Regions from separate parts of the Mesorhizobium sp. M2A.F.Ca.ET.037.01.1.1 genome, predicted to be linked through region 2. Evidence: riboswitches for the same ligand, from Rfam matches in the RefSeq annotation. Region 2 holds a riboswitch; the other holds the start of a gene.
The links. A riboswitch is a leader RNA that binds a small molecule or an ion and turns the genes downstream of it on or off. The one in region 2 is predicted to bind S-adenosylmethionine.
Positions count from the first base shown of each region.

Region 1: it holds a riboswitch for S-adenosylmethionine, as region 2 does, so the genes downstream of both, EOA27_RS10805 (homoserine O-acetyltransferase) here and EOA27_RS23565 (O-succinylhomoserine sulfhydrylase) in region 2, are expected to answer to the same signal.

Region 1 covers NZ_RZSA01000161.1:105-8,144, reverse strand. Annotated here, with positions in the region: gene EOA27_RS10830 (methyltransferase domain-containing protein) at 1-511, shown strand, start outside; gene EOA27_RS10825 (ABC transporter ATP-binding protein/permease) at 613-2,436, shown strand; gene EOA27_RS10820 (DUF1194 domain-containing protein) at 2,495-3,295, shown strand; gene EOA27_RS10815 (glycosyltransferase family A protein) at 3,312-4,241, opposite strand; gene metW (methionine biosynthesis protein MetW) at 4,499-5,113, opposite strand; gene EOA27_RS10805 (homoserine O-acetyltransferase) at 5,110-6,279, opposite strand; SAM riboswitch at 6,376-6,453, opposite strand; gene hisC (histidinol-phosphate transaminase) at 6,599-7,702, shown strand; partial or broken gene EOA27_RS10795 (prephenate dehydrogenase/arogenate dehydrogenase family protein) at 7,708-8,040, shown strand, end outside.
Region 2 covers NZ_RZSA01000540.1:99-4,405, forward strand. Annotated here, with positions in the region: partial or broken gene EOA27_RS23560 (glycosyltransferase) at 1-355, shown strand, start outside; gene EOA27_RS23565 (O-succinylhomoserine sulfhydrylase) at 377-1,567, opposite strand; SAM riboswitch at 1,624-1,701, opposite strand; gene EOA27_RS23570 (2'-deoxycytidine 5'-triphosphate deaminase) at 1,818-2,912, shown strand; gene araD1 (AraD1 family protein) at 3,106-4,101, opposite strand; partial or broken gene EOA27_RS23580 (sugar ABC transporter permease) at 4,302-4,307, opposite strand, start outside.

The sequences.
Region 1 (8,040 bases), on a different contig from region 2:
GCCGCTGGTCGATTCCTGCATCGATCGCGTGCTCCTGGTGCATTCGCTCGAGCACGCCGAAAACCCGCGCGAGACGCTGAACGAAATCTGGCGCGTGCTGTCGCCGGCGGGCAGAGTCGTCATCGTCGTGCCCAACCGGCGCGGCGTCTGGGCGCGCTTCGAGCACACGCCCTTCGGCAACGGCCGGCCGTTCTCGCGCGGCCAGCTGACCGAGTTGCTGCGCGAGGCGAACTTCACCCCGGCGACCTGGAGCGATGCGCTGTTCTTCCCGCCGTCGCCGCGGCGTTTCATGATGCGGTTCCACAATGTGCTGGAGCGGGCCGGCCGCCGGTTCTGGCCGATCTTTTCGGGCGTCATCGTCGTCGAGGCGCAGAAGCGGCTCTACCAGGGCGTGCCGGTCGCCCAGCGCGCCTCGCGCCGCGTCTTCGTGCCAGTCTTCTCGCCACAGGGCGCGACGCGGCTCGGACGCAAGGCGGCGGACGTCGCCGCCCGACGGGTGACGCGTTCGTGATCGGTGTCGCGCCTTGTCCTTTACCCCCATCGCCACCCTATCTGAGGGAAAGCTTCGCGGCGCGGCTCCGTTGATCGCGCCCGAAATCAGGGATGTCCTTTATGGCTGACCAAATGGACTACAAGCCAGGCGCCGAGCAGGCTGCGTTCTCGATCGAGACCAGCAGCCTTTCCGACCAGCTGGCCACGATACGCATGGCGCTGAAGACCTCGCCGGTGCGCCGGCCGCTTGCCTGGGTCAGTGTCGGCATCGTCGCCGTCATCATCGCGACCTCGATCGGGCAGGTTCTGCTCAACCGATGGAACCAGCCTTTCTACGATGCGCTGGCGCGGCGCGACCTCGGGGGCTTCCTGCACCAACTGATGATCTTTGTGGAAATCGCCGGCAGCCTGCTGGTGCTCAATATCGGCCAGACGTGGCTCAACCAGATGATCCGGCTGAAGCTGCGCGAGGCGCTGACGCTCGACCTCATCGATGAATGGATGGCGCCGGCCCGGGCCTTCCGGCTCGCCCATGCCGGCGCCATCGGCGTCAATCCCGATCAGCGCATGCAGCAGGATGCCGCCCATCTGTCGGATCTGTCGACCGACCTTGGCGTCGGCCTATTGCAGTCCTTCATCCTGCTGGCGTCCTTCGTCGGCGTGCTCTGGCAGCTCTCTTCCGGCTTCGTCTTCCATATCGGCGGCCATTCGATCACCATACCGGGCTACATGGTCTGGGCTGCGGTCCTTTATGCCGGCATCGCGTCCTGGCTGAGCTGGCTGGTGGGCCGGCCGCTGATACGCTTCAACAGCGACCGCTACACCCGCGAGGCGGAGCTGCGCTCCTCGATGGTCCGGGTCAACGAGAATGTCGATGCGATCGCTCTGGCCCATGGCGAGGCCGATGCCAGGCGCCAGCTGGAGCTCGACCTCGGCACCGTGCTTGGCGCTATGCGGCGTATCTACAGCGCCCAGATCAACCTTTCCTGGGTCACCGATGCCTATGGCTGGATCACCGTGGTAGCCCCGATCCTGGTGGCCGCGCCCGTCTATTTCGCGGGCGACATCAGCTTCGGCGGCTTGATGATGGCGGTGGGCGCTTTCAACCAGGTGAATTCCTCGCTGCGCTGGTTCATCAACAATATCGGCGCCATCGCCGACTGGCGGGCAACGCTGATGCGCGTCGCCGACTTCCGCATCGCGCTTGGCGAAACGGACATCCTGCACGACAAGGAAAAGCGAATCGAGGTCGGCGAGAATCCGGACGGCAAGCTGACATTCGACGAGCTCGAAGTCGCCTCGCCCGACGGCTGCACCCGGCTTGCCGAGACGAGCGTCGAAGTCCATCCGGGCGAGCATGTCATGATCACTGGCGATCCGCGCGCCGGCAAGACGCTGTTCTTCCGCGCCCTTGCCGGCCTGTGGCCCTGGGGAGGGGGCCGCATCGGCATGCCCGACGGGGAGAAGCCGTTCTTCGTACCGCGCACGCCCTATTTCCCGCTCGGTTCGCTGCGCGATGTGCTGAACCACGCCGAGGGCGTCAAGATCGACGACGCCGAGATCAAGGCCGTGCTCGGCGAGGTCGGGCTGGAGCGCCTGTCGTCCCAGCTCGACCGCTCGGCGCGCTGGGAGCGTGAGCTGGCGGACGACGAGCAGCGCCTGCTGGCGTTTGCCCGGCTGGCGCTGCGGAAGCCGAAATGGGTCATCATCGACGAGGCGCTGGACACGTTGGACGGCGCGACGCTGCGGCGCGTGCTGGCGATGCTGCAGGCCAGGCTCCCGGATGCAGCAATCCTCAATATCGGGCGCGGCCTGCACAACAACCAGTTCTTCCCGAGGGCCTTCACCATCGTCAAGGACGTCTGCGGCCCGGCGCTCAAGCCGGCGCGCGTCCGCGCCGGAGCGATCGAGCCGCCGCCCCAGGCGGCGCGCCGCAAGAAATAGCTTTATTTTGCCGCGATCGCCGGGAAGAATCGCCGGCGTCGACAGAACGCCTGCAGCCATGCTCGAGATGCTCAGCCTGCTTGCCTGTTTCGCCTGCGCCGAGGCGGCTTCGTTGCCCGCGCCTGGCGGCGGCACGCCGGTCGATGTGGAGCTGGTGCTTGCCGTCGACATTTCGCAGTCGATGGATGAGGAGGAGTTCGCGCTGCAGCGCGCCGGTTATGTCGAGGCGCTGCGTCATCGCGATTTCATCAACGCGGTTCGTTCGGGAACGAACGGGCGCATCGCGCTTGCCTATTTCGAATGGGCAGGGGTGGTTCGCGACGACGGCGTCATCGCCTGGCAGGTCATTGACGGCGAGGGCAGCGCCAACGCCTTCGCCGACAAGATCGCCTCCCGGCCGTTCCGGAGCTTTCGCGGCACCTCGATCTCGGGCGCGCTGGGCTTCGGCACCGGGCTCCTGGAGAAAAGCGCCTTTTCGGCGCCGCGCAGGGTCATCGACATATCGGGCGACGGCCCCAACAATACCGGACGGCCTGTCGCCGCGATCCGCGATGCCGCCGTTGCCGAGGGTATCGTTATCAACGGCCTGCCCATACTCATCAGGCCGTCGCCGAGCGTCAGCCGCCTCGACCGATACTATGCCGATTGCGTGACCGGAGGAGACGGTTCCTTCGTGCTGCCGATCTACGCGGCGTCCGAATTCTCGACCGCCATCCGCCGCAAGCTGATCCAGGAGGTGAGCGGCCTCGCCGACGCCAGATCCATTCGCGTCCAGGATGCAGCGCCCGTCGATTGCCTGCTGGGCGAGCGCCTGCGGCAGCGGTTCTCCGATCCGTATTTTCCGGAACTCGACCGATAGCGGTCTTGCGGCCGCATCAGACCGCGCGGGGGCCGTATTTGGCGCGGAACTCCTCGTAACAGTCGCGCCGCCAGCGGCGGCCGATGACATAGCCGCGCAGCAGTTGCGGCAGCGAATAGCCGAGCGCGTTTGACGAGCGGTTGGCTAGGTAGCCGGAAAAGGCCTGCTGCAGCCGGCCCTTCAATGTGTCGGCGATGATCTGGCGAGCGATCATAAAGGGCGGGACATCGGGATAGCGGTCGGCGATATAGGGATGCTTGTCGATCAGGTTGGCATAGGCCGCGACATAGCCGTCGCGCCGGCGGGAGATCGAGTTCTCCGAATTGTACTTCTTCCAGTCGATGTCTTCGGACAGCTGGGCGCCGCCGCGGCGGGCAAAGCGCAGCAGAAGGTCGAGATCCTGCATGCGCGTGATGTCGCTGTCATAGCCGCCGATCGCCAGCAGCGATACGTGCCTGGCGGTGATTGCCGAGCCGGCGATGAAAATAGTCTGCGAGACCAGGGCGCGCTGCAGCGCGCTTTTATCAAGAAAGGCCTCGCGGTTGATGCATTTGGTGCTGCGGCTGCCCTTCAGCGACAGGAACGAGCTGATCAGGACCTCGAGCGAGGGATTCTGGTCGAAGCGCGCCAGCGTCCGCTCCAGCCGGTCCGGCAGATAGACGTCGTCCGAATCGAGGAAGGTCACCACGGGCGCCCGCGCGCGCTCGATGCCCGCGTTGCGGGCGGCATTGGCGCCGCGCCATTTGGCGCCGACATAGATCAGCCTCGGGTCACGGATCTCGGCCAGCGCGGCGGCCGTCCCGTCGGTCGAACCGTCGTCGACCACGATGTGCTCGAAGCGGGTAAGTGTCTGCACCAGAACGCTTTTCACCGCACGTACGACCTGACTGCGCCGGTTATGGGTCGGCGTGATCACTGAGATCAGCGGAACGTCCTGGTTCGACATCGGGCTGCCACCGGTCGGATCTGGCGCGTGTCGGATGGGTTTGATGGCTATGTTTCCCACCTGTGATTTGCGGTCGACGCTACAAAAAAGCCACCTGTGTGTCACGCCGAGCCGGCCGAGAAATGCGAAACGGGGGGCTTTTCCGCAACGTTGCGGTTTGATGGCAACACAATCGGCCTTCCGGTCCGCGGAGGCCGTCCGCCGGCAAGAGCCGGCGGTGAGAATCATGCGTTCATGGAACCGATCGCGCGGCGGCGTCAGCGCCTGAGCAGAAACACCGCTTGCTGGCCGAAGAAGTTCCAGAACCACCACGGCATCGACAGGCCGATCTTCTGGCCGTTGGCGTCGAGCGCGGTCGCCTTCTCGACGGTCGCGCCAAGCTCTTCGCACAGGTTGACGAAGTCGCGTATGGTGCAGAAGTGGATATTGGGCGTGTCATACCAGGAATAGGGCAGGTCCTTGGTGACCGGCATCCTGCCTTTGGTCAGCAGCGAAAAGCGCACGCGCCAGTGACCGAAATTGGGAAAGGAGACGATGGCGCGGTTACCGATCCGAAGCAGCTCATCGAGCACCACCTTCGGGTTGCGCGTCGCCTGCAGCGTCTGCGACAGCACGACGAAATCGAAGCCCTTGTCGGCATAGAATTTCAGATCCGTGTCGGCGTCGCCCTGGATCACGGAGAGGCCGCGCGCCACGCATTCGTTGACGCCACGCTGCGACAGTTCCAGCCCGCGGCCATCGACCTGCTTGGTCTCCTGCAGCAGTTCCAGGAGGACGCCGTCGCCCGAGCCGACGTCGAGCACGCGCGACTTGGCCGGAATGAGATCGGTGACGACTTCGAGGTCGACACGCTGGGCGCGGTTGACGCTCATAGGCTGAGCCCCCTTGCGCGTGCTGCCGAACCGATGAAGCCGTTGATGGCCGCGAACAGCTCCGGCTCGTCGAGCAGGAAAGCGTCGTGGCCGCGATCCGTCTCGATCTCGACGAAGGAGACGGAAGCGCCCGCCGCGTTCAAGGCATGCACGATCGAGCGGCTCTCCTCGGTCGGGAACAGCCAGTCGCTGGTGAAGGAAACCAGGCAGAAGCGCGTCCTGGTCCCGGCGAAGGCATCGGCGAGGCGCCCGCCGTGATCGGCGGCAAGATCGAAATAGTCCATCGCGCGGGTCAGATAGAGATAGGAATTGGCATCGAAGCGGTCGACGAAGGTCATGCCCTGGTGGCGCAGATAGCTCTCGATCTGGAAATCGGCGTCGAAGCCGAAGGTGAGCGCCTCGCGGTCCTGCAGGTTGCGGCCGAACTTGCGGTGGAGCGCCGCTTCCGAAAGATAGGTGATGTGGGCGGCCATGCGCGCGACGGCGAGCCCCTTTTCCGGGCGCTTGCCGAACTCGAGATATTTGCCGCCATGCCAGTCCGGATCGGCCATGACCGCCTGCCGGCCGACCTCGTGGAAGGCGATGTTCTGCGAGGAATGGCGGGCGCCGGTGGCGATCGGCAGCGCCGAGAAGACCCGCTCCGGATAGCTCGCCGCCCATTCCAGCACCTGCATGCCGCCCATCGAGCCGCCGAGCACGCAAAATAGCTTTTCGATGCCGAAATGATCGACCAGCATCGCCTGCGCGCGCACCATGTCGCGTATGGTGATGATCGGCAGGTCCAGGCCGTAAGGCTTGCCGGTCGCTGGATTGGTCGAGGCCGGGCCGGTCGAGCCGAGGCAGCCGCCGATGACGTTTGCGCAGATGACGAAGAAGCGGTTGGTGTCGATGATCCTGCCGGGACCGATCAGCACTTCCCACCAGCCCGGCTTGCCGGTCACCGGATTGGTGTTGGCGACGTGCTGGTCGCCAGTCAGGGCATGGCAGACGAGAATGGCGTTGGAGCGCGCGTCGTTCAAGCTGCCGTAGGTCTGGTAGGCGATCTGGAAAGGCGAGAGCAGCGTGCCGGCGTCGAGCTTCAGCGGCTTGTCGGGGCCGAACTGCAGCACCGGGCTCGACGGATGGTCGGCCTCGTCGTTGGTTCTTGCAGCGCGCTGAGCGGCCATGTCCGTCCTCGATCCTGTCCCGCATCGGTCTCGACACGACGCAGTGTCCGGCCGGCGGCGGACAACAAAAAACCGGCTTGCCGTCGCAAAGCCGGTTACAGGTTGCAAACGGCCCTTTAGCGAGTTGTTTAACGTGGCTGCAAGCCGACCGGCCAAATCACCACGGAAGTCTGGCTGACCTTCTAGGACCGGAGCCGCTGTTCGTCAACGGGGGTAGCCTCTATGCCGACAGGGGCTGCCGCAGCGCCAGCACTCGACATTGCAGCCCGTGGCCTGTATTTCCGCTGCGGCCTTGAGGCCTTCTCGACGGATTTGTGACATGAAGCAGGATCAGCCCCGTCCGACGCCCCGCGTGGGCATCATGGACATCGAGGCCTATGTGCCGGGAAAAAGCAGCGCGCCGGCCGGCGTGACGAAAGTCTACAAGCTGTCGTCGAACGAAAATCCCCTGGGGCCTTCGCCGAAGGCGATCGAGGCCGCGCGCGAGGTGGCGGCGAAGCTCGACGTCTATCCCGACGGCACCGCGCGGCGGCTGCGCGAGGCGATCGGCGAGGTGCATGGGCTGAACCCTGCGAACATCATCTGCTCCAACGGCTCGGACGAGATCCTGGGGCTTCTGGCGCAGACCTATCTCGCGCCGGGCGACGAGGCCGTGTTCACCGAACACGCCTTCATGGTCTACAAGATCTACATCCAGGCGACGGGCGCCAAGCCGGTGGCGGTGAAGGAAACCGACGAGCGCGCCGATGTCGACGCGATCCTCGCCGCGGTTACGCCCAAGACGCGTATCGTGTTCCTTGCCAATCCGAACAATCCGACCGGCACCTACCTGCCGTTCAGCGAGGTGCGGCGGCTGCATGCCGGCCTGCCGAAGAACGTGCTTCTGGTGCTTGATGCGGCTTACGCCGAATATGTGCGGCGCAACGACTATGAAGCCGGCATCGAGCTTGCCGGCAGCGCCGAGAACGTGGTGATGACACGCACCTTCTCCAAGCTCGGCCTCGGCGGGGCGCGCGTGGGCTGGATGTACGGGCCGGCGCATATCGTCGATGCCATCAACCGTATTCGCGGCCCCTTCAACGTCAACGCCACCGCGATCGAGGCTGGCATCGCCTCCATCCGCGACCGCGCCCATATTGAGCGCAGCGTGACGCATAACGAGAAATGGCTGACATGGCTCAGCGCGGAGCTGACCGGGCTCGGCCTGCGCGTCACGCCCAGCGTCGGCAATTTCGTGCTGATCCATTTTCCCGACGACAAGGAACATTCGGCGGCGGCCGCGGACGATTACCTGAGCGCGCGCGGCTATATCCTGCGCCGCGTCACCGGCTACGGCTTTCCCAACGCGCTGCGCATGAGCGTCGGCACCGAGGAAGCCAACCGCGGCGTCATTGACGCGCTGAAGACCTTCCTGAAAAGCTAGACACCATGGCATCACCGATGTTCGAGAAAATAGCGCTGGTCGGCATCGGCCTGATCGGCTCGTCGCTCGCCCGCGTCATCCGCCGTGAAGGCCTGGCGCGTCATATCGCCATCGCGACGCGCAGCGCATCGACGCTGAAGCGCGCCGAGGAGTTGGGCCTTGGCGATTCCTACACGACGGAGGCAAAAGAAGCGGTGGGCGATGCCGATCTCATCATCGTCTCGGTCCCGGTCGGCTCGTCCGGCGAGGTCGCGGCCGAGATCGCGCCGGCGCTGAAGAAGGGCGCCATCCTCACCGATGTCGGCTCGACCAAGGCTTCCGTCATCGCGCAGATCGAG
Region 2 (4,307 bases):
ACAGACGCGCTGGGCGCGGCTGCGCCGGGTCACGTTCCCGCTGTTCTTCACGCCAGAGATCCTGACCGGCGCGGCGGCGCCGCTCCTGCTGGCGCTGGTTGCCGCGGCAAGCGCCGGCGTCAGCCTGTCCACCACGGCTTTGTGGGTGCTGGCGATCGCCTACCTGCCGGAATGCCTGCTGGCCTTGGCCAAGGGCTGGTACCTGTCGCCGCGCAGCGTCACCGCGATGATCGCGCGTGACGCCATGCTGCCGGCCATCTGGGCGCGCGCCTGGTTCGGCGGCGCCGTCGAATGGCGCGGCAATGAGATGACCATCCGCACCCGCGCGCTGACAGAACTTGAGGAGATCGCCTGATCTCCCACGATGTTTTCCGGCTTATTTTGCCGCCTTCAGCGCCTGCTCGATGTCCTCCAGCAGATCGTCGGTGTCCTCCAGGCCGACCGAGAGCCTGAGCGTGCCGGGGCCGATGCCGAGCTCGGCACGTGCCTCGTCACTCAGGTTCTTGTGCGTCGTCGTCGCCGGATGGGTGATCAGGCTCTTGGCGTCGCCGAGATTGTTGGAGATCAGCACGATGTCGAGCGCGTTCTGGAAGGCGAAGGCCGCCTGCTTGCCGCCCTTGACGTCAAGGCAGATCAATGTCGAACCGCCCGACATCTGCTTCTTGACGATATCGGCCTGCGGATGATCGGCGCGGCCGGGATAGATGACGCGCGCGATCTCCAACCGGCCGGCCAGGAAATCGGCGATCCTGCCGGCGCTCTCGGTCTGCTGGCGCACGCGCAGCGGGAGCGTCTCCAGCCCCTTGAGCAGCGTCCACGCGTTGAAGGGCGACAGGCTGGGGCCGGTGTGGCGGAAATAGTCGTGCAGGTTTTCGTCGATCCATTTCTTGTCCGACAGGATGACGCCGCCGAGGCAGCGGCCCTGGCCGTCAATATGCTTGGTCGCCGAATAGACGACGATGTGAGCGCCGAGCTGCAGCGGCTTCTGCTGCAGCGGCGTGGCAAAGACGTTGTCGACGATAACGCGCGCGCCGATCGAATTGGCGAGCTTGGCGACCGCGGCGATGTCGACCACTTCCAGCGTCGGATTGGTCGGGCTTTCCAGGAAGAACAGCTTGGTGTTCGGGCGAACCGCCTTTTCCCAGTTGGCGATGTCGGTGCCGTCGATCAGCGTCGCCTGGATGCCGTAGCGCGGCGCCAGCGTCTCCACCACCCAGCGACAGGAGCCGAACAACGCGCGCGCCGCAACGATGTGGTCTCCTGCCTTCACGCTGCAGAGCAGGGCGGCGGAAACGGCGGCCATGCCGGAGGCGGTGGCGCGGGCATCCTCGGCGCCTTCCAGAGCGCACATGCGCTTTTCGAACATGTCGACGGTCGGGTTGGCGTAGCGCGAATAGATGAAGCCCGGTTCCTCGCCCTTGAAGCGGGCTTCCGCCGCCTGCGCCGTCTCATAGACATAGCCCTGCGTGAGATACATCGCCTCTGCGGTCTCGCCGTACTGGGAACGCAGCGTTCCGCCATGCACGAGTGCCGTTTGAGGTTTCCAGTTGCGCTTCTTGGTGCTCATAGCCCTGCTTCCAGACATAAAAAAACCGGCCGCGAAGTCGCAACCGGTCCATATAGCCTTGCGGCTCGACGGTCCTTTAGCGACTTGTTTAACGTGGCTGCAAGCCGACCGGCCAAATCACCACGGGATAACGACCCTTTAAATGAGCGCCGCGCTTGCGTCAATTGCCGGCTTCATTAAGAGGTTTGTACCAGCCGGACGGCAAGAGCCTGCCTAGGTCCTCGCCCGGCCTTGTGAACGGAGCCAGCCTTTGCGGCAGACAGGCATTCTTCCGGATCAGGACATCGCGGCGCTGTTTGAGGCGAACGCGCTCAAGTCGCCGCGCGCGCTGGACACCAACCAGATCCAGCCGGCCAGCCTCGATCTCAGGCTCGGCGACAAGGCCTATCGCGTGCGCGCCTCCTTTCTGCCGGGGCCCGATCATCTGGTCGCCGACAAGCTCGAACGGCTGAAGCTTCACGAGATAGACCTCACCGGCGGCGCGGTGCTGGAAACCGGCTGCGTCTATATCGTGCCTTTGCTGGAAAGCCTGGCATTGCCGGCCGAGGTTTCGGCCTCGGCCAATCCGAAGAGCTCGACCGGCCGCCTCGACATCTTCACGCGGGTCATGACCGATCGCGGCCATGAGTTCGACAAGATCGCCGCCGGCTATCACGGGCCGCTCTATCTCGAAGTCAGCCCGCGCACCTTCCCGATCGTCGTGCGCGCCGGCTCGCGGCTGTCGCAGATCCGTTTCCGCATCGGCAATGCCGTGCTTTCGGAAAGCCAGCTGCGCGACCTTCACCGTGCCGAGATGCTGGTCGCCACCGAGCCGCCCAATATTTCCGGCGGCGGCATCGCGCTCTCCATCGACCTCGACGGCGACAAGGACGGGCTTGTCGGTTATCGCGGCAAGCACCACACCGGCCTGGTCGATGTCGACAAGCGCGCCGCGCAGGATGTCGTCGACTTCTGGGAGCCGATCTATAAGAGCGGCGCCGGCGAGATCGTGCTCGACCCTGACGAATTCTACATCCTGGTCAGCCGCGAAGCGGTGCACGTGCCGCCGCTCTATGCCGCCGAGATGACGCCCTTCGATCCGCTGGTCGGCGAGTTCCGCGTCCACTATGCCGGCTTCTTCGATCCGGGCTTCGGCCATTCCGCCGCCGGCGGCAGCGGCAGCCGCGCCGTGCTCGAAGTGCGCAGCCACGAAGTGCCTTTCATCCTCGACCACGGCCAGATCGTTGGCCGCCTCGTCTACGAGCACATGCTGAAGCGTCCGCAGGCGCTCTACGGCACCGATCTCGGCTCGAACTATCAGGCGCAGGGCCTGAAGCTTTCCAAGCATTTCAGGGCCGCGCGCTGAGCTGCCAACCTCCCCCCTTGAGGGAGGGGGAGATGCCCGGCAGGGCAGAGGGGAGCGCGAAGGATCGCGGCCTTTGTATTTGAGGCAGGTGAGGGCTTCCGAGGTCTGAGCTTGAACGAGTGGAGACGCTGGCGGGACAGCGCCCCCCTCTGGCCTGCCGGCCATCTCCCCCACGAGGGGGAGATCACCCTTCCTACAGCGCCTTCACCGCCACCTTCACCGGATTTTCGATCTCCAGCGGATTGCGCAGCGGAAGCCCGAAATCCGGCGCCTCGATCTCGAACGTGTCGCCGGCCTCGGTCTTGATGCCGTCGGCGAAGGAGAGCGTCGCGGTGCCGAACATATGCACATGCACGTCGCCCGGCTGGCGGAAGGCCGAATATTTGAAGTGGTGGTGCTCGAGATTGGCGATGGTGTGCGACATGTTCGCCTCGCCCGACAGGAACGGCTTTTCCCAGAGCAGCTTGCCGTCGCGCCAGATGCGCGATGCGCCGCGGATGTCGGCCGGCAGGTCGCCGATCAGGATCTCGGGGCCGAACGAGGCATTGCGCAGCTTGGAATGGGCGAGGAACAGATAGTTCACCCGCTCGGTGACATGATCGGAGAACTCGTTCGACAGCGTGAAGCCGACGCGGAACGGCGCGCCATCATCGCCGATGACATAGATGCCGGCGATCTCGGGCTCCTCGCCGCCGTCCTGCGCGAAGGCCGGCGACATCAGCGGCGCGCCCGGCGCCACCGCCATCGTGCCGTTGCCCTTGTAGAACCATTCCGGCTGCACGCCGACCTGGCCTTTGGCCGGCTTGCCGCCTTCGAGCCCCATGCGGAACATCTTCATGGAATCGGTGAGCTCCTGCTCGCCGCCCTCGCTGAGCTTCTTGTGCATGGAATCGCGCGTCGCCGCGGAGCCGAGATGCGTCAGCCCGGTGCCGGTGAGATGCAGATGCGCCGGGTCCGGATGGTTGATCGGCGAGACCAGCCTCCCCCTCTTGTAGGCGGCATCGAGATCGACCGTCTCGCCATAGCCCTTGCGCTCGATTAGCGCTTCGAGCCCGATGCCGGTGCGCGCGGCCTCCATCGCCAGCGAATAGACGCTGCGCGCGCCATTGATGACCCTGGTCTTGCCGCCGCCATTGCGGGCGACGACGCGGATCGTCTCGGCGTCGTCGAGGATCTGGGAGATCAGCATGTTCGAATCCTCTCTCATTTAGCGGCCGCCCGCGGGCAAGCCTTACCCGGCGCGGCGTGGAGCGATCCCCGCCGCGGTTGAAACTCTTCGTCCGGATTGCGTTCGCGCGCTCGGTCCTTGTGCGGACTTCTTGGCGCCGACGGGTTGCCGGCAGCGTCGCGATCTGGAACCCGTATGCCTCCTGAACTTTGTTCCGGCCCTTAAGC